One region of the Mesorhizobium sp. ANAO-SY3R2 genome, then DNA from elsewhere that is predicted to be linked to it. Evidence: riboswitches for the same ligand, from Rfam matches in the RefSeq annotation. Region 1 holds a riboswitch; the other holds the start of a gene.

Region 1 (9,432 bases):
AGGTCACAGGTTCGATTCCTGTCGGGATCACCACTTTTGAAACAAGCGTTGACGCCGCGCCTCAGATGTGGAGCGCGTGGCCGAGCGTCCGCAGTGCCGCCTCGAGGAAAGCCTCGCCCTGCGTTGGATGGGCATGGATGGTGCCGGCAATGTCCTCCAGCTGCGCGCCCATCTCGATCGCCAGGCTGAAGGCAGCCGAAAGCTCCGACGCGCCGGTACCAACTGCCTGGATGCCGAGAACCAGATGGTTGTCGGCGCGTGCCACCACCCGGACAAAACCGTCCTCACCCGACAAGGTCATGGCGCGACCGTTGGCCGAGAACGGAAACTGCGCCGACTTGATCTCGATACCGGCAGCCTTGGCCTCATCGGGCGACAGCCCAACAGTAACGATCTCGGGATCGGTGAAGCAGACTGCGGGGATCGACCGCTTGTCCCAGGCTCGCTTGTGGCCGGCAACGATCTCGGCCACCATTTCGCCCTGCGCCATAGCGCGGTGCGCCAACATCGGCTCGCCGGTGACGTCGCCGATGGCATAAATACCGCGCATCGAGGTGCGGCACTGGTCGTCGATGCGGATGAAGGGGCCGTCGCGGTCTAGATCGATCTCCTCCAGCCCCCAGCTCTCGACCTGCGGCTTGCGGCCGACGGTCACCAGCACCTTATCGGCGGCGATTTTCTGCTCGGTGCCATCGGCGGCCTCGAGCAGCAGCGCATCGCCCTTGCCGGAAAGTCCCCTGGCCTTGGCGCCCGTCAAAACCTTGACGCCAAGCGCGTCGAGCCGCTTGGCGACCGGCCGGGTCAACTCGGCATCATATTGCGGCAGAATACGCGACAGGGCCTCGACAACCGCAACCTTGGAACCGAGCTTGGCGAATGCAGTGCCAAGCTCCAGCCCGATATAGCCACCGCCAACGACGACCAGTTCCGGGGGCAACTGCTTGAGAGCGAGCGCTTCGGTGGAGGAAATGACCGGCCCGCCAAAGGGCAAGAACGGCAGCTCGACCGGCGCCGAGCCGGTGGCGATGACGATCGTCTCGGCGCGGATCACCTGCAGGCCGGTCTCTGTGTCGACCTCGACGGTCTTGCCGTCGCGAAACCTCGCCCAGCCGACCACGGCCTTGACCCCGGCCTTCTTCAGCAGGCCGGTGACACCGGCGTTCAGGCGGCCAACGATGCGATCCTTCCACGCGACCGTCTTGGCTAGGTCGATGGCAGGCGTTGAGACGGTAATGCCGAACGGGCTCCTGCCGGAGGCCATCTCGGTCGCCTTGGAATACTCGTCGGCCGCATGGATCATCGCCTTGGAGGGAATGCAGCCGACATTGAGGCAGGTGCCGCCGGCCTTGACCGCTTCGACGATGACCGTATCGATGCCGAGCTGGCCGGCGCGGATGGCGCAGACATAGCCGCCAGGCCCGGCGCCCATGACGAGCAGCTTGCAGGAGATTTCTTTCATTGATTTTGTCCCGCCAGACAATCGGCAAAGCCGCGTTTCTTGCCACCCCCCTCTGGCCTGCCGGCCATCTCCCCCTCAAGGGGGGAGATGGCCGGCAGGCCAGAGGGGGGTGCGAAAGAGTGGAGACCAAGCCGAGAGATCATCGCCTCACCCCTCGACAAAGATCAACGCCGGCGTTTCGAGCAGCGTCTTGAGCCGCTGGACGAACACCGCCGCGTCCCAGCCGTCGATGACGCGATGGTCGAAGCTGGAAGATAGGTTCATCATCTTGCGCGGGACGAACTGACTGCCGTCCCACATTGGCCGGACCATGATCTTGTTGACGCCGACGATCGCGACTTCGGGGTAGTTGATGACGGGCGTGGTGACGACGCCACCCATCGCCCCCAGCGAAGTGATGGTGATGGTCGAGCCGGCCAGTTCCTCGCGCGTCGCCGTGCCCGCCTTGGCGGCATCGGCAAGGCGGTTGACCTCGGCCGCGCAATCCCAGAGGTCACGCGCCTCGGCATGCCTGACCACCGGAACCATCAGGCCAGCAGGCGTCTGCGCCGCGATACCGATATGGGCGCCGGCGTGGCGGTGGATGACGCCGGCTTCGTCGTCATAGAGCGCATTGATCTGCGGCTGCTCGGAAACCGCCTTGACCATGGCGCGCATCAGGAAGGGCAGCAACGTCAGCTTCGGCCGGTCAGCGCGCCTTTCGGCATTGAGCTTGGCCCGCAGGTCCTCGAGGGCGGTGACGTCGATCTCCTCGACATAGGTGATGTGCGCGATGTGCTGCCTGGCCAGCGCCATCTTCTCGGCGATGCGACGGCGCAGGCCGACGACCTTGATCTCCTCGACGCCGGTCCTTTGCTGCAAGCCGGCGACCGGAACGGCGGCACCCCGCACCGAAAATGCGTCGAGGTCCTCATGGGTGATGCGGCCGGCGGGTCCGGTGCCGGGCACCTGGCGCAGGTCGATGCCGGCTTCCCGGGCGCGCAGGCGGACTGCGGGCGAGGCGAGCGGACGCTCGCCTTCGGGGCGCGGCAGGCTGACGGTCGCGGGACGTGCGGCACCCCCACCCCTAGCCCCTCCCCACAAGGGGGAGGGGGACCCGGTTTGCGCTGTTCCATCGGCTGCATCGGCTTTGTGCGCTTCGGTTGTCGCCGCAGAGATCGCCTGTTGTCCCCCTCCCCCTTGTGGGGAGGGGCTAGGGGTGGGGGTAGCCTGCACGACCCGTGCGGAAGGCTTTTCGGCCGCCGCCCCCGCCGCCACGCCCCCCTCGCCCGCAACCGTTATCCGCACGATGGGCGACCCGACAGCCACCACCTCGCCGATCTCGGCGCCCAGCCAGCTGACCTCGCCATCGACCGGAGACGGAATCTCGACGGTCGCCTTGTCGGTCATGACGGCGGCAAGTACTGCGTCCTCGCGCACGAGATCGCCGACCTTGACGTGCCATTCGACGAGTTCGGCCTCGGCCACGCCTTCGCCGACATCGGGCAACTTGATGACATGCTCGCCCATGCTCACGCCCCCATCGTTTCGATCAGCGCTTCGCCGACCCGCTTGGGGCCGGGGAAGTAGTCCCACTCCTGTGCATGCGGATAAGGCGTGTCCCAGCCGGTGACGCGCGCAATCGGCGCTTCGAGCCGGTAGAAGCAATGCTCCTGTACGAGAGCCGCAAGTTCGGCGCCGAAGCCCGATGTAAGCGTCGCCTCATGCACGATAACGCAGCGCCCGGTCTTGTTGACCGAGGCTGTGATTGCGTCGAGATCGAGCGGCAAGAGCGAGCGCAGGTCGATCACCTCGGCGTCGATGCCGGTCTCCTCGGCTGCCGCCTGCGCGACATAGACCATGGTGCCATAGGCAAGCACGGTCAGCGCCGCGCCGGGCCGGCGAATCTCGGCCCTGCCGAGCGGGACGGTATAATGGCCCTCCAGCACCTCGCCCAGCTCGTGCTTCGACCAGGCCGTCACCGGTCGTTCATGGTGGCCGTCGAAGGGGCCGTTGTACAATCGTTTCGGCTCCAGGAAGATCACCGGATCGGGGTCCTCGATCGCGGCGATCAGCAGACCCTTGGCGTCGCGCGGATTGGACGGCACGACGACCTTGAGGCCGGACACATGGGTGAACAGCGCCTCGGGGCTCTGGCTGTGGGTCTGGCCGCCGAAGATGCCGCCGCCCGTCGGCATGCGGATGACGATCGGGCAGGTGAACTCGCCGTTCGAGCGGTAGCGCAATCGTGCCGCCTCCGAAACGATCTGGTCGTAGGCCGGGTAGACATAGTCGGCGAACTGCACTTCGACGCAGGGCTTGAGCCCATAGGCGGCCATGCCGATGGCAGCGCCGACGATGCCAAGCTCGCTGATCGGCGCGTCGAAGCAGCGCGAGCGGCCGTATTTCTGCTGCAGCCCTTGCGTGCAGCGGAAGACGCCGCCGAAATAGCCGACGTCCTCGCCGAAGACGACGACATCGTCGTCGCGCCCCATGGCGACGTCCATGGCGCTGCGGATGGCTTCGATCATGGTCATGCGCGGCATCGGCTATACCCCCGCCTTCTGGCGCTGGCGCCTGAGATGCGGCGGCATCTCGGCATAGACGCCCTCAAACATGTCGCGCGTCGACGGCTTGCCGCCGGCATGCAATGTGCCGTGGCTTTCGGCCTCCTTTTGCGCTGATATCACCGTCTCGAGGATTTCGGCCTCCGCCTGCTTGTGGCGCTCGTCCGACCACAGACCGCGCTTGATCAGGTGGTTCTTCAGCCGGATCACCGGGTCGCCGAGCGGCCAGGCGTCGGACTCCGTCTTGGGCCGGTAGGCCGACGGATCGTCCGAGGTCGAATGCGCGCCGACGCGGTAGGTGACGTATTCGACCAGGGTCGGCCCGAGATTGGACCTCGCCCGCTCGATCGCCCATTTGGCAACCGCATGGACGGCAAGATAGTCGTTGCCGTCGACGCGAAGTGCGGGGATGCCGAAGCCGAGGCCGCGCGCGGCAAATGTGCCGGAACCGCCGCGCGCAATGCCCTGGAAGGTCGAGATCGCCCACTGGTTGTTGACGATGTTGAGCACGACGGGCGCCTTGTAGGTCGAGGCGAACACCAGTGCTGCGTGGAAGTCGCTTTCGGCGGTGGCGCCATCGCCGACCCAGCCGACGGCGATCCTGGTATCGCCCTTGATCGCCGAGGCCATCGCCCAGCCGACGGCCTGGATGTATTGCGTCGTCAGGTTGCCGGAGATCGAGAAGAAGCCGTGTTCCTTCGAGGCATACATGACCGGCAGCTGCCGGCCCTTCAGCGGATCGCGCTCGTTGGAGAAGATCTGGTTCATCATGTCGACCATCGGGTAGCCGCCTGCGATCAGCAGGCCGGCCTGGCGATAGGTCGGGAAATTCATGTCGCCGGGGCTCAGCGCCTTGCGGAAGGCACAGCTGACCGCCTCCTCGCCCATATGCTGCATGTAGAACGAGGTCTTGCCCTGACGCTGGGCCATCAGCATGCGCGCGTCGAAGGCGCGCAGCGTCATCATGTGGCGCAGGCCCTCGAGTTGCTCCGCGTCGGTCAGCGTACCTGCCCACGGCCCGACCGCCTCGCCCTCGCGGTTCAGCACCCGGATGATCGAATAGGCGAGATCGCGGATGGCGCGCGGATCGACATCGACCTCCGGCCGGTCGACCGAGCCCGCCCGGGGGATCGGCACGTTGGAGAAGTCGGGCGTTCCGCCGGGGCGCACTTCCGGCTCGGGCACATGGAATTTCAGCGGCGAGGCATGGTCCGTCACGGATGCTCCTCCTTGCTCGCATGCAGGCCGGATGCTCCTCCCCGGGGACCGCATGCGTCAGACAATTTATGTCAGCAACACTGACCTATTATCCGATCGCGGCCGGAACCGCAATGGGGTCCCGCCGCGACGACTTTGGCATTCTCTCGGCCTCTGTGAAAGGCCGTTGACAGCACGCATGTTCCGCGCTCATCCTAAGGGCTCACCAGGGGGGTCCCGACAAGGGGCTGAGATACTGCTGGCTCGCGCAGCGCAGTGACCCGTTGAACCTGATCCAGTTCACACTGGCGTAGGGACGGTGCGAGGCTTCGCGGGTCGGACCTATCCGACTTCGGGAATCGGGCAAAAGCCCGAAATCCCCCAGGCAAAGACTCACCTCCTCCTTTCCGCACGAACTGGGTCTCCGTTGCAAACGAGCATGGAGGCTCACTATGAATGCCCTGACCCCGACCGTCACAACAGGCGAACTGCCCGCCTCAAAGAAGGTCCACAAGCCCGGCCAGCTTCACCCCGGCATCCGCGTGCCGATGCGCGAGATCTCGGTCCATCCGAGCGCTGGCGAGCCACCCGTCACCGTCTACGATTCCTCCGGGCCCTACACCGACGCCAATGTGAAGATCGATATCGAGGGCGGGCTGCCGCGCCTGCGCGAGCAATGGATCCTGGCACGCGGCGACGTCGAACGCTACGCAGGCCGCGCCATCAAGGACGAGGACAACGGCTTTGTTTCGGCTGAGCGGCTAACGCCGGAATTCCCGGTCCGCAACGCCCCGCTGCGTGCCACCGGCGGTCGCGCCGTCACCCAGCTCGCCTATGCCCGCGCCGGCATCGTGACGCCGGAGATGGAATTCGTCGCCATCCGCGAAAACCTCGGTCGCGAGCAACTCAGGGCGAAGCTCGCCCGCGACGGCGAGAGTTTTGGCGCCGCCATTCCCGACTTCGTTACGCCCGAATTCATCCGCGACGAGGTGGCGCGCGGCCGCGCCATCATCCCTTCCAACATCAACCATCCCGAGAGCGAGCCGATGATCATCGGCCGCAATTTCCTGGTCAAGATCAACGCCAATATCGGCAATTCGGCCGTCACCTCGTCCATGGCCGAGGAAGTCGAGAAGATGGTGTGGGCGACCCGCTGGGGTGCGGACACGGTGATGGACCTGTCCACGGGACGCAACATCCACAACATTCGCGACTGGATCGTCCGCAACTCGCCTGTGCCGATCGGAACGGTGCCACTCTACCAGGCGCTCGAAAAGGTCGGCGGCATCGCCGAAAACCTGACCTGGGAGGTATTCCGCGACACCCTCATCGAGCAGGCCGAACAGGGCGTCGACTACTTCACCATCCATGCCGGCGTGCGCCTGGCCTACATCCACCTGACCGTCGACCGTGTCACCGGCATCGTCTCGCGCGGCGGCTCGATCATGGCCAAGTGGTGCCTGCATCACCACAAGGAGAGCTTCCTCTACGAGCATTTCGAGGAGATCTGCGACATCTGCCGGACCTATGACGTCGCCTTCTCGCTCGGCGACGGCCTGCGCCCCGGCTCGATTGCCGACGCCAATGACGCCGCCCAGTTCGCCGAGTTGGAGACGCTTGGGGAACTCACCCAGATCGCCTGGGCCAAGGACTGCCAGGTGATGATCGAGGGCCCCGGCCATGTGCCGATGCACAAGATCAAGGAGAACATGGACAAGCAGCTCGCCGTCTGCGGCGAGGCGCCCTTCTACACGCTCGGGCCTTTGACCACCGACATCGCCCCCGGGTACGATCACATCACCTCGGGCATCGGCGCGGCGATGATCGGTTGGTTCGGCACGGCCATGCTCTGCTACGTCACGCCGAAGGAGCATCTCGGCCTGCCCGACCGCGACGACGTCAAGGTGGGCGTCATCACCTATAAAATCGCGGCGCATGCCGCCGACCTCGCCAAGGGTCATCCAGCATCCAAGGTCAGGGACGACGCACTGTCGCGGGCGCGCTTCGAGTTCCGCTGGGAGGACCAGTTCAACCTCTCGCTCGATCCCGAGACGGCGCGTGCCTTCCACGACGAGACCCTGCCCAAGGAGGCGCACAAGGTGGCTCATTTCTGCTCCATGTGCGGCCCGAAATTCTGCTCGATGCGGATTTCCCACGACATCCGAGCCGAGGCGCAGAAAGAAGGGCTCGCGGCCATGGCGGCGAAGTACCGGGACGGCGGCGACCTCTACATGCCCGTGAGCGACACGGAGGCGGCGAAACAGCCATGAAGGTGCTGATCCGCGGCGCGGGCGTCGCCGGATTGACGCTCGCGCATGAGCTGGTGACACGCGGCGCCGACGTCACCGTGGCCGAGAGGCGCAGGCAAATAGCCGGCAATGCCTCCTGGCAGGCCGGCGGGATGCTCGCGCCATGGTGCGAGCGCGAGAGTGCGGAAGAAGCGGTGCTCACTCTGGGCAAAGGCGCGGCCGACTGGTGGGACACCGCCCTGCCCGGCCATGTCGTCCGCAACGGCACGCTGGTGCTCGCACCTGCGCGTGATGCCGGCGAGCTCGACCGCTTCGGCCGCCGCACCTCCGGCTTTCGGCAGATCGACGCCGAGGCGATCGCCGCGCGCGAACCGGACCTTGCCGGACGGTTCGGGCGCGGGCTGTTCTTCGCCGAAGAAGCGCACCTCGACCCGCGCAGAGCGCTGATCGGCCTACAGCAAAAGCTGCTCGGGTTAGGCGTGCGCTTCGAGTTCGGCTACGGCGCGGTGCGGATGGAGGGCGCAGCGGACTTCGAGGCCGACTGCACGGGCATCGCCGAGGCGCACGCCGAATTGCGCGGGGTGCGCGGCGAGATGCTGCTTTTGCGCACGCCCGAAATCTCGCTGTCGCGGCCGGTGCGGCTGCTTCACCCGCGCATCCCGATCTATGTCGTGCCGCGCGCGGACAACCTGTTCATGTTCGGCGCCACGATGATCGAAAGCGATGCCGCTGGCCCGATCAGCGCGCGCTCGACGATGGAGCTGCTCAACGCCGCCTATGCACTGCATCCGGCCTTCGGCGGCGCCGAGATCATCGAGACCGGCACCGGCGTGCGCCCAGCCTTTGCCGACAACCTGCCGCGCGTCGAGCGCGACGGCCAACACATCCGCGTCAATGGCCTCTACCGCCACGGCTTCCTGCTTGCACCCGCCATGGCGCGGCAGGCGGCCGACATGATCCTGGGAAATCCGACTGGAGAGGGAACTCGTCCATGAATCTCATCGTCAATGGCGAACGCTACGAAGTCGCGGCCGCCACGCTTGCCGGCCTGCTCGCCGAACTCGACTACGGAGGCAGTTGGCTGGCCACCGCGCTCAACGGCGAGGTCGTGCCGGCCGGGGAACGCGATGCTTGCCCGCTTGCCGAAGGCGACCGCATCGAAATCCTGTCGCCGATGAAGGGAGGGTGAGGCCATGTCGAACCTACCCCCACCCCTAACCCCTCCCCACAAGGGGGAGGGGAATCCTGATCCCCACGCCCCTCGTCATCTGGAACTGACGAGCACTCCAGCAGGCCGGACGCGGCTCAAGTCCCCCTCCCCCTTGTGGGGAGGGGTTAGGGGTGGGGGTACGTCGGCCTCTACCTCCAAACCGACATCGAGGAGGTGACCCCATGCTCGAACTCTACGGCCAACAAGTCTCCTCCCGCCTGCTGCTCGGCACCGCGCTCTACCCCTCGCCGGCCATCATGGCCGATGCCATCAGCGCCTCTGGAGCAGACATCGTCACCGTCTCGCTCCGCCGCGAGTCGTCAGGCGGCAGGACGGGCGAAAAATTCTGGGAACTGATCCGCTCGCTCGGCGTGCGGGTCCTGCCCAATACTGCCGGCTGCCATTCGGCCAGGGAGGCGGTGACGACGGCGAAGATGGCGCGCGAGGTCTTTTCCACCAACTGGATCAAGCTTGAGGTCATCGGCAACCACGACACGCTACAGCCCGACGTCTTCGGGCTGGTCGAGGCCGCCCGTATCCTCGCCGTCGACGGTTTCGAGGTCTTTCCCTACACCACCGACGACCTTGTCGTGGCCGAGCGGCTGCTCGATGCCGGCTGCAGGGTGCTGATGCCGTGGTGCGCGCCGATCGGCTCCGCGCGGGGTCCCCAGAACCTCGATGCCCTGCGTAGCCTGCGCGGTCGTTTCCCAGAGGTGCCCTTGATCGTCGATGCCGGCATCGGCCGTCCGTCGCATGCCGCAACCGTCATGG
Region 2 (9,432 bases), 230 kb from region 1:
GCGCGCCCACGAGCGCCGAATGTCTGGTTTTTACGCTATCGCTGTCCCTTGACGCGGTAGCGGCCGCGCATATGCAGCAAAACCTTGATTCTTCCGACTTTTTGTGTTAGGGCTTAGTCAACATGCCGATGACACAACGTCGATCTATGGCTCGAAGCCTAAATCACTGAAAGGTGACAACCTCAATCTGGACCAGAGCAATCTGGGGCCAGCGGCCGCTGCGTTCGCGGCTTGCAGCTCCAGGCTCTCCGATTGGGGGTCGATTGTCGTGCGGTACAAGGTCGCGATTGCGGCCACCCTCGTTCAGCCGGCCTCGGCGGGCCGGTGTTATTAGAAGGAGTTCAGGGCGTATGGCAACTACCATCCCGCAGAAGAAATCCGCAGCGCGTCATGGTTTCAAGACCGGTGAGTTCATCGTCTATCCGGCGCATGGCGTCGGCCAGATCGTGTCCATCGACGAGCAGGAAGTGGCGGGACACAAGCTCGAGCTGTTCGTGATCGATTTCCAGAAGGACAAGATGCGGCTCAAGGTGCCGGTCGCCAAGGCGACCTCCATCGGCATGCGCAAGCTTTCCGAGACGGACTATGTCGAGCGCGCGCTGAAGGTCGTTCAGGGCCGCGCCCGCGTCAAGCGCACCATGTGGTCGCGCCGCGCGCAGGAATATGATGCAAAGATCAATTCCGGCGATCTGATCTCGATCTCGGAAGTCGTGCGCGATCTCTACCGTGCCGACAACCAGCCGGAGCAGTCCTATTCCGAGCGCCAGCTTTATGAAGCTGCGCTCGATCGCATGGCGCGCGAGTTGGCGGCCGTCAACCGCTTGTCGGAAACCGAGGCCGTGCATCTCATCGAGGCCAACCTCAACAAGGGTCCGAAGCGCGGCGCCAAGGCCGACAACGAGGAAGCGGACGCCGACCAGGAAGAAGCTGCCTGATCGGTCTTCCACCGAGACTGCGAAAAAAAACCCGGCCATTGGCCGGGTTTTTTTTGTGTCCGGCCGCCCGTCGCCGGCCGTGTCGTTTGAGAATCCTGTGTCCGCCCGACGGGGAACATTAACCATCATGCCGCGTTAAAGACCCGCGGGCATGCATTGATTATCGATGGCGGAGACCCCCGCACCAGCTTGGCAATCCACTCGACGAGAGAGCACGTCATGGGCATGGATCGGGCAATACTGGCCGGCGAGCAGATGATGCTGAAGGCCGCGTCGCGGGCACCCTATCTGGAGCGGGGCGAGGAACTCGAACTGGCCATTCGCTGGAAGGAGCACAATGACGAGGATGCCCTCAGCCGCATCGCCACTGCGCATATGAGGCTCGTCATTGCCATGGCGGTCAAGTTTAGGCGCTACGGCCTGCCGCTGGGTGACCTTATCCAGGAAGGCCATGTCGGGCTCCTGGAAGCTGCTGCCCGCTTCGATCCCGGCCGAGAAGTGCGGTTTTCGACATATGCCACGTGGTGGATCAGGGCATCGATGCAGGACTATATCCTGCGCAATTGGTCGATTGTCAGGGGTGGCACCAGTTCGGCACAAAAGTCGCTGTTCTTCAACCTGAGGCGGATGCGGGCGCGTCTCGCGCAGGGCGGCGGGCCGATCGGCGGCACTTCCGCCTATCAGGAAATCTCGGTAGCACTCGGCGTCTCGGAGGCTGATGTCGCGCTGATGGATATGCGTCTGTCCGTGCCCGACACTTCGCTCAACGCACCGCTCAATGACGACGGCGATGCCGGCGAGCGGATGGATCTGCTGGTTTCCGATGCGCCGCTACCCGACGAACTCGTCGGCGACGCAATCGACATCGAGCGGCGTTCATGCTGGCTGCGCGATGCGCTGCGCGTGCTCAATGCGCGCGAACTGCAGATCATCGAGGAGCGCCGGCTGACCGAGGAGGGCGCGACCCTCGAAGAGCTCGGAACCTCGCTCGGCATCTCCAAGGAGCGGGTCCGTCAGATCGAGACCCGGGCGATGGAGAAGCTGAAGTCGGCCCTCGTCAGGCAGAGCGCCGACTTCGTGTCGGCCTGAGCCGCTACCTGTCGGTGACGATCTTGACCTTGTCGCCGGCCGAAAGCGTAGCCCCTGGGCCAAGTGCGTTAAGCACACGGAACAGGTCGAGCTTGCGGTCGACGCCGACCATGCTGGCGGCGAGTGAGCCCATGGTCTGGCCGGGCTGCACGGTGACGACGCGGATGCGCAGCGGCTTGAGCGCCGCCTTTTCCGCCGCCGTCATGACATGGAAGCTCGAGCTCACCGAACGGGCCATGCTGTCAAGGTCCGGACTTGCCGTCGGCGCCGCCGTCAGCAGCCGGTAGACCTGATCGCCGGCGCGGGTCACCATGATGTCGAACTGCCAGCCCTCGGCGCTGGCGCGGGCGAATGCCGTTTCGTTGCCGTTGACCGTTGCCGAACGCACGCTTGCAGGGTCGAGGCCTGCCACCCAGCCGCTGCGGACATAGTCGGGCAGTGACAGTTTGCTGTTGATGCTCACCCCGTCGAAGCGGATGGCTACGTTGTTCGGGCCCGTGGCGGTGACCGCGGCAGCCGTGTTGTCTATGACGAAGCCCTGCGGCACCGAGAACGAGATGCCGAGCTTGGGGTGCAGGAAGGTGGTGCCGCGCACATAGCCTTCATCAGGCGTATCTCCGAACAGCAGCCCGTCGACACCGGCAAGGAAGGAATCGCGATCGCGCTGGCCGATGCCGGGCGCGCCGAAGTTGCGGGCGTGGCGCTGGGCTAGGTCGATGCGCTGCGGCGCGTTCGGGTGGCTTGCCAGGAAGTCGAGGCTGGCGTCGGTAGCGCCGCTGACCGCGCGCAGGTCGCTGTAGGCTGCCATGGACTGCAGGAAGCGCCCGGCCGCGAAGGGGTCGTAGCCGATCTCGCCGCTCATCTTGATGCCGATGCCGTCGGCTTCCAGCTCCTGATTGCGCGAGAACTGGGCGAGCCGCAGCTTGCCGCGGATAAGGGCTGCCTTGGCGGTCGGGCTTTCGCCGAGCACGTCGGTGACGACTTTGGTCGCCAGAACTTCCTCGGCTTCCTTCTGCTGGCGCTGGATGCCGTGGTTGGCGGTGACGTGGCCCATCTCGTGGGCGATGACGGCGGCGAGCTCAGCCGAATCATTGGCGAGCGCCAGAAGCCCGCGCGTCACGTAGAGATAGCCACCCGGCAGCGCGAAGGCGTTGACGTTGGGCGAGTTGAGAATGGTGATGCGGTAGGTCTGGTTCGGATTGCCCGACACGGTCGTTAGGCTGCCGACCACCTTGGCGACCATGCGTTCCAGCTTGGGATCGGAATACTCGCCGCCATAGGTGGCGAGAATGCGTGGATGCTGGCCCTTGGCGATCTCGGCGAGCTTGTCGTAGCGCGAGACGTTGTCGACCGTCACCGGATTGTTGGATGGCTGGAAGCCCGACTCGCGCAGGTCGGTCGGGTTGAGCGCCTGGCAGCCGGCAACCAGCGCCGAAAGCGCAACCGCGATAGCTAGTCGCGTGCGGCGTGGCGTGCTCATTTCGATCTGGCCGTGGCGGCGGGTAGGCAGGACAGCTTCCTTTCAGTCAACCGGGCAGAGGCGAAGCATGACCCGGCGGTGTTGCGTGGACCTAGCCACACTCACCTCGCAGACACAATAAGGCACCCGTCTCCACCCCGGCGATTTGGCTGAAAATTATGTCCGCTTCCGGGCAATCTGGCGTGATTGTGTCAGCGCTTTTCGCCGCCGATGTAGCACCGGAACGCATCCGGTCCGGAATTGTCAAAGAAATCAGCAGTCTTGCCCGAGGCGGCCACGGTGCCTGCTTCGATGAAAACCATGTTTTCGCCCAGCTTTCTCGCGTCTTCGGGCTGGTGTGTCACAAAAAGCACGGTCATGCGCCGTTCTGCGTGGACGTCAGCTACAAGCTCCAGCATGTCCTCGCGCAAGGCTGGTCCAAGCGAGGCAAAAGGTTCATCCAGCAGCAGGACCGGCCGGTCGCGCACCAATACGCGGGCCAGGGCCACGCGTTGGCGCTCGCCGCCCGACAACTCGGCGGGCAGGCGTTTGTCCATGCCGGCAAGGCCGACGCGGGCCAACGCTGCGCCCACGTCATGCCTGTCGCTTGCCGTAAGACGCAGAGCCGGGGAGCGACCGAGCCCGACATTGCTGGTCACGTCGAGATGGGCAAACAGATTGTTCTCCTGGAACACCATGGAGACCGGACGGCGGGCCGGTGGCAAGCCGGTCACGTCCTCGCTGCCGATCAGCACCCGGCCTTCGCGCGGCGTCTCGAAGCCGGCGACGAGGTTGAGCAGCGTTGACTTGCCGGCGCCGCTCGGCCCCATGATCGCGGTGATCTCGCCGGCCGCGAAGGCCACGTCGAAGCGCACCATGGTCTCGCTGTAGCTGAACACCACCTGATCGAGCCTCACGGCTGCATTGGTCGAGGTCATTTCGAAGTCCCCCTGCCGAGACGGTCGGCGAGCATCATCAAGGCAAGGCACAACAACCCCAGCATCAGCGCCAGGCCGGCGGCATCGGCGGTCCGGTAGCTGCCCATGCGCGCGAGCAGAAGATAGGGCAGCGTCTGCACGGCATCGCTGCCGAACAGGGCGATGACGCCGAGGTCGCCGAGCGACAGTGCCATTGCGAAGGCAAAGGCGGTGGCGAGCGGACGCCTGAGAACTGGCCAGTCGATCAGCCGCAGGCGGCCCCAGCCGGAAATGCCGAGCTGGGCGCAGAGCCGTTCGTGGCGCTCGGCAGCGGCATCATGGGCGGGGCGTATGGCGCGGACGGCAAACGGCATCGCCATCACCGCATTGACCGCGACGACCATCACTGGTGCCAGCGCGAAGACATCGACGCTCTGCCGCACGAGAATGAACCAGCCGGCGCCGACGACGATCGGCGGCACGACCAGCACGAAGCCGGCGCCAGTGTCGGTCATCCGTTCCAGCAACGATCTCTTGTCCGCCGGGCGGCCGGTCGCAAGCGCCCTGCGCGCCATGACGAGCGACAGCGAAAGTGCGCAGGCAAGTGTCGCCGAAAGCGAGGCGAGCACGATGCTGGTCAGCGTGGCGCGCCGGACCGATGTTTCGCTGGCCAATCGGCCAAGGTCTGCCTCCAGGCCGGAGACGACCGTCGCCAGCATGGGGCCGAAGACGAACAGCAGTGCGAGGACGATGACGGTGGCGTTGAATAGCTTCTCTCGGCCTTTGGTTTCGATGAAGCTGCGTCGCACGACCGACAGGTTGGCATCGCCCGTCGTGTTGGCGCCGAGCCGCATCAGCGCGAGCACTACGATGGCGGTGAGGCCGATCTGCAGCAGCGTCAGCGCCACGGCGCGGGCGGGGTCAAAGTCGAAGCGCAGTGCCTGGTAGATTGCCACTTCCAGCGTGGTGGCAGCCGGTCCGCCGCCAAGCGTCAAGACGATGGTGAAGGAGGTGATGCACAGCATGAACACTAGCCCGGCGATGCCGGGCAGGGCTGCGCGCATTGCCGGCCATTCGATCAGCCGGAAGCTCGCGCGAGCACCCATGCCGAGCTGGCTCGCCAGCCGCCACTGGTCCGCCGGCACGGTCTGCAGCGCCTCCAGCATCAGCCGTGTCGCCAGCGGCAGGTTGAAGAAGACATGGGCGATCAGAATGCCTGATAGCCCGTAGATGCCGGGCCAGGTGCCCCCGGTCAGCGTGGCCAGCGGCGCGGCGAAGAAGCCGGCGCGGCCGTAAAGCGTCAGGATGCCTAGAGCAGCAACGATCGCCGGCAGGGCGAGCGGCACGGCAAACAGGCGCAGGATCAGCCCACGGCCGGGAAATTGCGGATGCCGCGACAGGGCGCGCGCAACCAGGATCGCCGGTACGACGGACAAGAGCGTCGACAGCAGCGCCTGCCACAGCGTGAAGCGCGCGACGCGGAAGAGATAGCCGTCGAAGGCGGCGACAGCCCCTTCGGGGTTGCGCAGGGCCTCGATGCCGAGCCCGGCAAAGGCGCCGCCGATCAGGATGCCTATGGCGGCGAGCGCGAGCGTGCCGGCGATGACGCGGGGGTCTCGACGGCTTACCCGCATGATCGGCCACCAAGTCGGCTGAGGTTGAGCCTCGTCGCACCCCCCTCTGACCTGCCGGCCATCTCCCCCTCAAGGGGGGAGATCGGCAGCTTCAACACCTGCTCGCTGTCTGCAACGCTTAAGGTTGGCGGCGGCAGCGCCACAGCTAATCTCCCCCCTTGAGGGGGAGATGGCCGGCAAGCCAGAGGGGGGTGTTCAAGCGCAGCCATCGCCAGTTGATGAGCCGCTTACTTGCTCATCACGCCCAGCCATTCGTCGACCCAGGCCTTGCGATTGGCCGCCACCTCGTCGGGGCTGAACAGCAAGGTCTTGCCCGGCTTCACCAGCTTGTCGAAGGCGGGGTTGAGCGGCTTGTCGGTCTTGCCGGCCGGCAGCATCCAGTTGGTTTCTGGGATGACGTCCTGGAACGCCGGGCCGGTCATGAAGGCCATGAACTTTTCCGACAGCGGGTTCTTGGCGCCATTGGTGGTAACGCCGGCGACCTCGATCTGCAGGTAGTGGCCTTCCTCGAAGGATGCGGCCTGGTAGCGCTCGGTGTTGTCGGCGACCATGTGGTAGGCCGGTGAGGTGGTGTAGGACAGCACCATCGGCGCCTCGCCCTTGGTGAACAGGCCATAGGCTTCGCTCCAGCCCGGCGTGACGGTCAGCACGCGGCCCTTGAGCTTGGCCCAGGCCTCCGGCGCCTTGTCGCCATAGACCGACTTGACCCAGAGCAGCAGGCCCAGACCCGGCGTCGAGGTGCGCGGATCCTGGATGGCGATCTTCTGCTCGGGATCGCCCTCAACCAGCTCCTTCAGGCTTTTCGGCGGGTTCTTCAGCTTGTCGGTGTCGTAGACGACGGCGAAATAGCCGTAGTCATAGGGAACGAAGGTATCGTCCTTCCAGTCACCGGGAACCTTGACGTCGTCGCCGATCACGCCGTGCGGGGCAAACAGGCCGGTCGCCTTGGCCTCGGCGGTCAGGTTGGTATCAAGGCCGAGCACGATATCGGCCTTGGTCGCGGCACCCTCGAGCTTGACGCGGTTGAGCAGCGCCACGCCGTCGGCAACCGAAACGAAATCCACTTCGCAGCCGCATTCGGCCTCGAAGGCCTTCCTCACCTGCGGGCCTGGGCCCCATTCGGAGTTGAAGCTGTCATAGGTGTAGATGGTGAGCTTGCCTTCGGCGGCGGCAGCAAAGGCGCTTGCTGCGAGCGCCAGGGCAGAAGTCAGGGACAGGACTAGCGAGCGCATCGGCGCCTCCTCCATTGGTGTTGCAAGGGAATTTGAAGCGCCGGGCGTCCGAAGCATCTAATCCCTCCGCCGGTACAAACCGGATCAGGTTCAGCGGGTTGGCTGGATGTTCCCCATGCCTCTCAGCCAACGCGCAAAAGCGCGACAGGCACCCCGTTAGAGCGGTCCAACACATAGGCCGGCGCGACGGGCCGTGCAAGCGGCTAGTTTGCCCGTCGCGGCAGCGTCTCGGCCTTCCGTTTCCGCCACCGGACTGGTAATGCCCTCGCCATGAGCCGGTTCATCATACTCCTTGGCGGCGAGTTGGTCCGCACGCCGCGCCTCGACCGTCAGGTCGCGGGCGGACGCGTGATTGCGGCCGATTCCGGTATCCGCCACGCCGCACCCCTCGGCCTGATGCCCGAGTTGTGGCTGGGCGACTTCGACTCCTCGCCGGCCGAGCCCGATCCCCGCTTCGCCGGTGTTCCGCGCGAGGTGTTTCCGGCCGACAAGGACAAGACCGACGGCGAACTCGCGGTTGCCGCAGCGCTGGCGCGCGGGGCCACGTCGCTGGTGCTCGTTGGTGCCTTTGGCGGCGCGCGGGCCGATCACGCCTTTTTTCACCTCGCGTTGGCGCTCAGGCTTGCCGAAGCCGGCATCGAAGTACTGCTGACCAGCGGCCTGCAGGAGGCACATCCGTTGCTGCACGGCACCCGCAGCTTCGACTACGAGGACGGCACGCTGTTTTCCGTGCTCGCCTTTTCCGAACTCTCCGGCCTCACCGAAGAGGGGGCGAAATGGCCTCTCAATGGTGTCGAGGTGCCTTTCGGCTCGTCGCTGACGCTTTCCAATGAAGTGCGGGGCAACCTGCGAGTCTCGCTCGGGAGCGGCCGCGCGCTGCTTCTCGCCCATCCCTATCCTGCCTCGGAATTCTGAACATGGCGCCTCCGCTTCTCAATCTCGACGGCATCCGCCTGACTTTCGGCGGCATGCCGTTGCTCGACGGCGCGGCCCTGAACGCCGCTGCTGGCGACAAGATCGCGCTGGTCGGCCGCAATGGTTCGGGCAAGTCGACCCTGCTCAAGATCGCGGCCGGCCTGGTCGAGGCTCAGGATGGCGAGGTGTTCCGCCAACCCTCTGCCACGATCCGCTACCTACCGCAGGCGCCCGACATGGACGGCTTCGCCAATGTCCGCGCCTATGTCGAGGCGGGGCTTGGGCCGGCCGACGATCCGCATCGCGCCACCTATCTGCTCGACCATCTCGGCCTAACCGGCGAAGAAAAGCCGGGCGACCTCTCCGGCGGCGAAGCGCGGCGGGCGGCCCTTGCCCGCGTGATGGCGCCAGAGCCTGACATCATGCTGCTCGACGAGCCCACCAACCATCTCGATCTTTCGGTGATCGAGTGGCTGGAAGAGGAGCTTATCCGCACGTCGTCGGCGCTGATCCTGATTTCCCACGACCGCCGTTTCCTCGAACGCGTCAGCCGCAACACGGTCTGGCTCGACCGCGGCCAGACTCGCCGCCTCGACCGCGGCTTCGCCCATTTCGAGGAGTGGCGCGACCAGATCCTCGAGGAAGAAGAACGCGAACAGCACAAGCTCGGCCGCCAGATCGTGCGCGAGGAGCACTGGCTGCGCTATGGCGTGACCGCCCGGCGCAAGCGCAACATGCGCCGGCTCGGCGAGTTGCAGTCGATGCGCCAGCGCTTCCGCGGCCATCGCGGCGCCGAGGGCGTCGCTACCATGGTGGCCAGCGAAGCTGCAGAATCAGGTAAGCTGGTCATCGAGGCCAAGAACATCGACAAGAGCTTTGGCGAACTGACGGTTGTCAAAGGGTTCTCGACACGCATCCAGCGCGGCGACCGGATCGGTCTGGTCGGGCCCAACGGGGCCGGCAAGACGACGCTGCTGAAGATGCTGACCGGCGAGCTTGAGCCCGATGCCGGCAGCATCCGGCTCGGCGTCAATCTGGAGATCGCGACGCTCGACCAGAAGCGTGAAGCCGTCGACCCGAACGAGACGCTGTCGAGCTACCTGACCGACGGCCGCGGCGAAAACCTGGTCATCAATGGCGAGCAGCGCCACGTCGTTTCCTACATGAAGGACTTCCTGTTCAAGCCCGAGCAGGCGCGCACGCCGGTGCGCGAACTCTCGGGTGGCGAACGTGCCCGTCTGATCCTGGCCC

The links. A riboswitch is a leader RNA that binds a small molecule or an ion and turns the genes downstream of it on or off. The one in region 1 is predicted to bind thiamine pyrophosphate.
Region 2: it holds a riboswitch for thiamine pyrophosphate, as region 1 does, so the genes downstream of both, thiB (thiamine ABC transporter substrate binding subunit) here and thiC (phosphomethylpyrimidine synthase ThiC) in region 1, are expected to answer to the same signal.

Annotation. Positions count from the first base shown of each region.
Region 1 is NZ_CP159955.1:266,980-276,411, reverse strand. Features, by position in the region: gene lpdA (dihydrolipoyl dehydrogenase) at 62-1,459, opposite strand; gene ABSY17_RS06110 (dihydrolipoamide acetyltransferase family protein) at 1,607-2,968, opposite strand; gene ABSY17_RS06105 (alpha-ketoacid dehydrogenase subunit beta) at 2,971-3,984, opposite strand; gene ABSY17_RS06100 (3-methyl-2-oxobutanoate dehydrogenase (2-methylpropanoyl-transferring) subunit alpha) at 3,988-5,223, opposite strand; TPP riboswitch at 5,421-5,537, shown strand; gene thiC (phosphomethylpyrimidine synthase ThiC) at 5,655-7,472, shown strand; gene ABSY17_RS06090 (FAD-dependent oxidoreductase) at 7,469-8,446, shown strand; gene thiS (sulfur carrier protein ThiS) at 8,443-8,640, shown strand; gene ABSY17_RS06080 (thiazole synthase) at 8,844-9,432, shown strand, end outside.
Region 2 is NZ_CP159955.1:37,629-47,060, forward strand. Features, by position in the region: gene ABSY17_RS04860 (CarD family transcriptional regulator) at 351-935, shown strand; gene ABSY17_RS04865 (RNA polymerase factor sigma-32) at 1,155-2,024, shown strand; gene ABSY17_RS04870 (M48 family metalloprotease) at 2,029-3,504, opposite strand; partial or broken gene thiQ (thiamine ABC transporter ATP-binding protein) at 3,661-4,421, opposite strand; gene thiP (thiamine/thiamine pyrophosphate ABC transporter permease) at 4,418-6,034, opposite strand; gene thiB (thiamine ABC transporter substrate binding subunit) at 6,262-7,266, opposite strand; TPP riboswitch at 7,311-7,432, opposite strand; gene ABSY17_RS04890 (thiamine diphosphokinase) at 7,537-8,181, shown strand; gene ABSY17_RS04895 (ABC-F family ATP-binding cassette domain-containing protein) at 8,184-9,432, shown strand, end outside.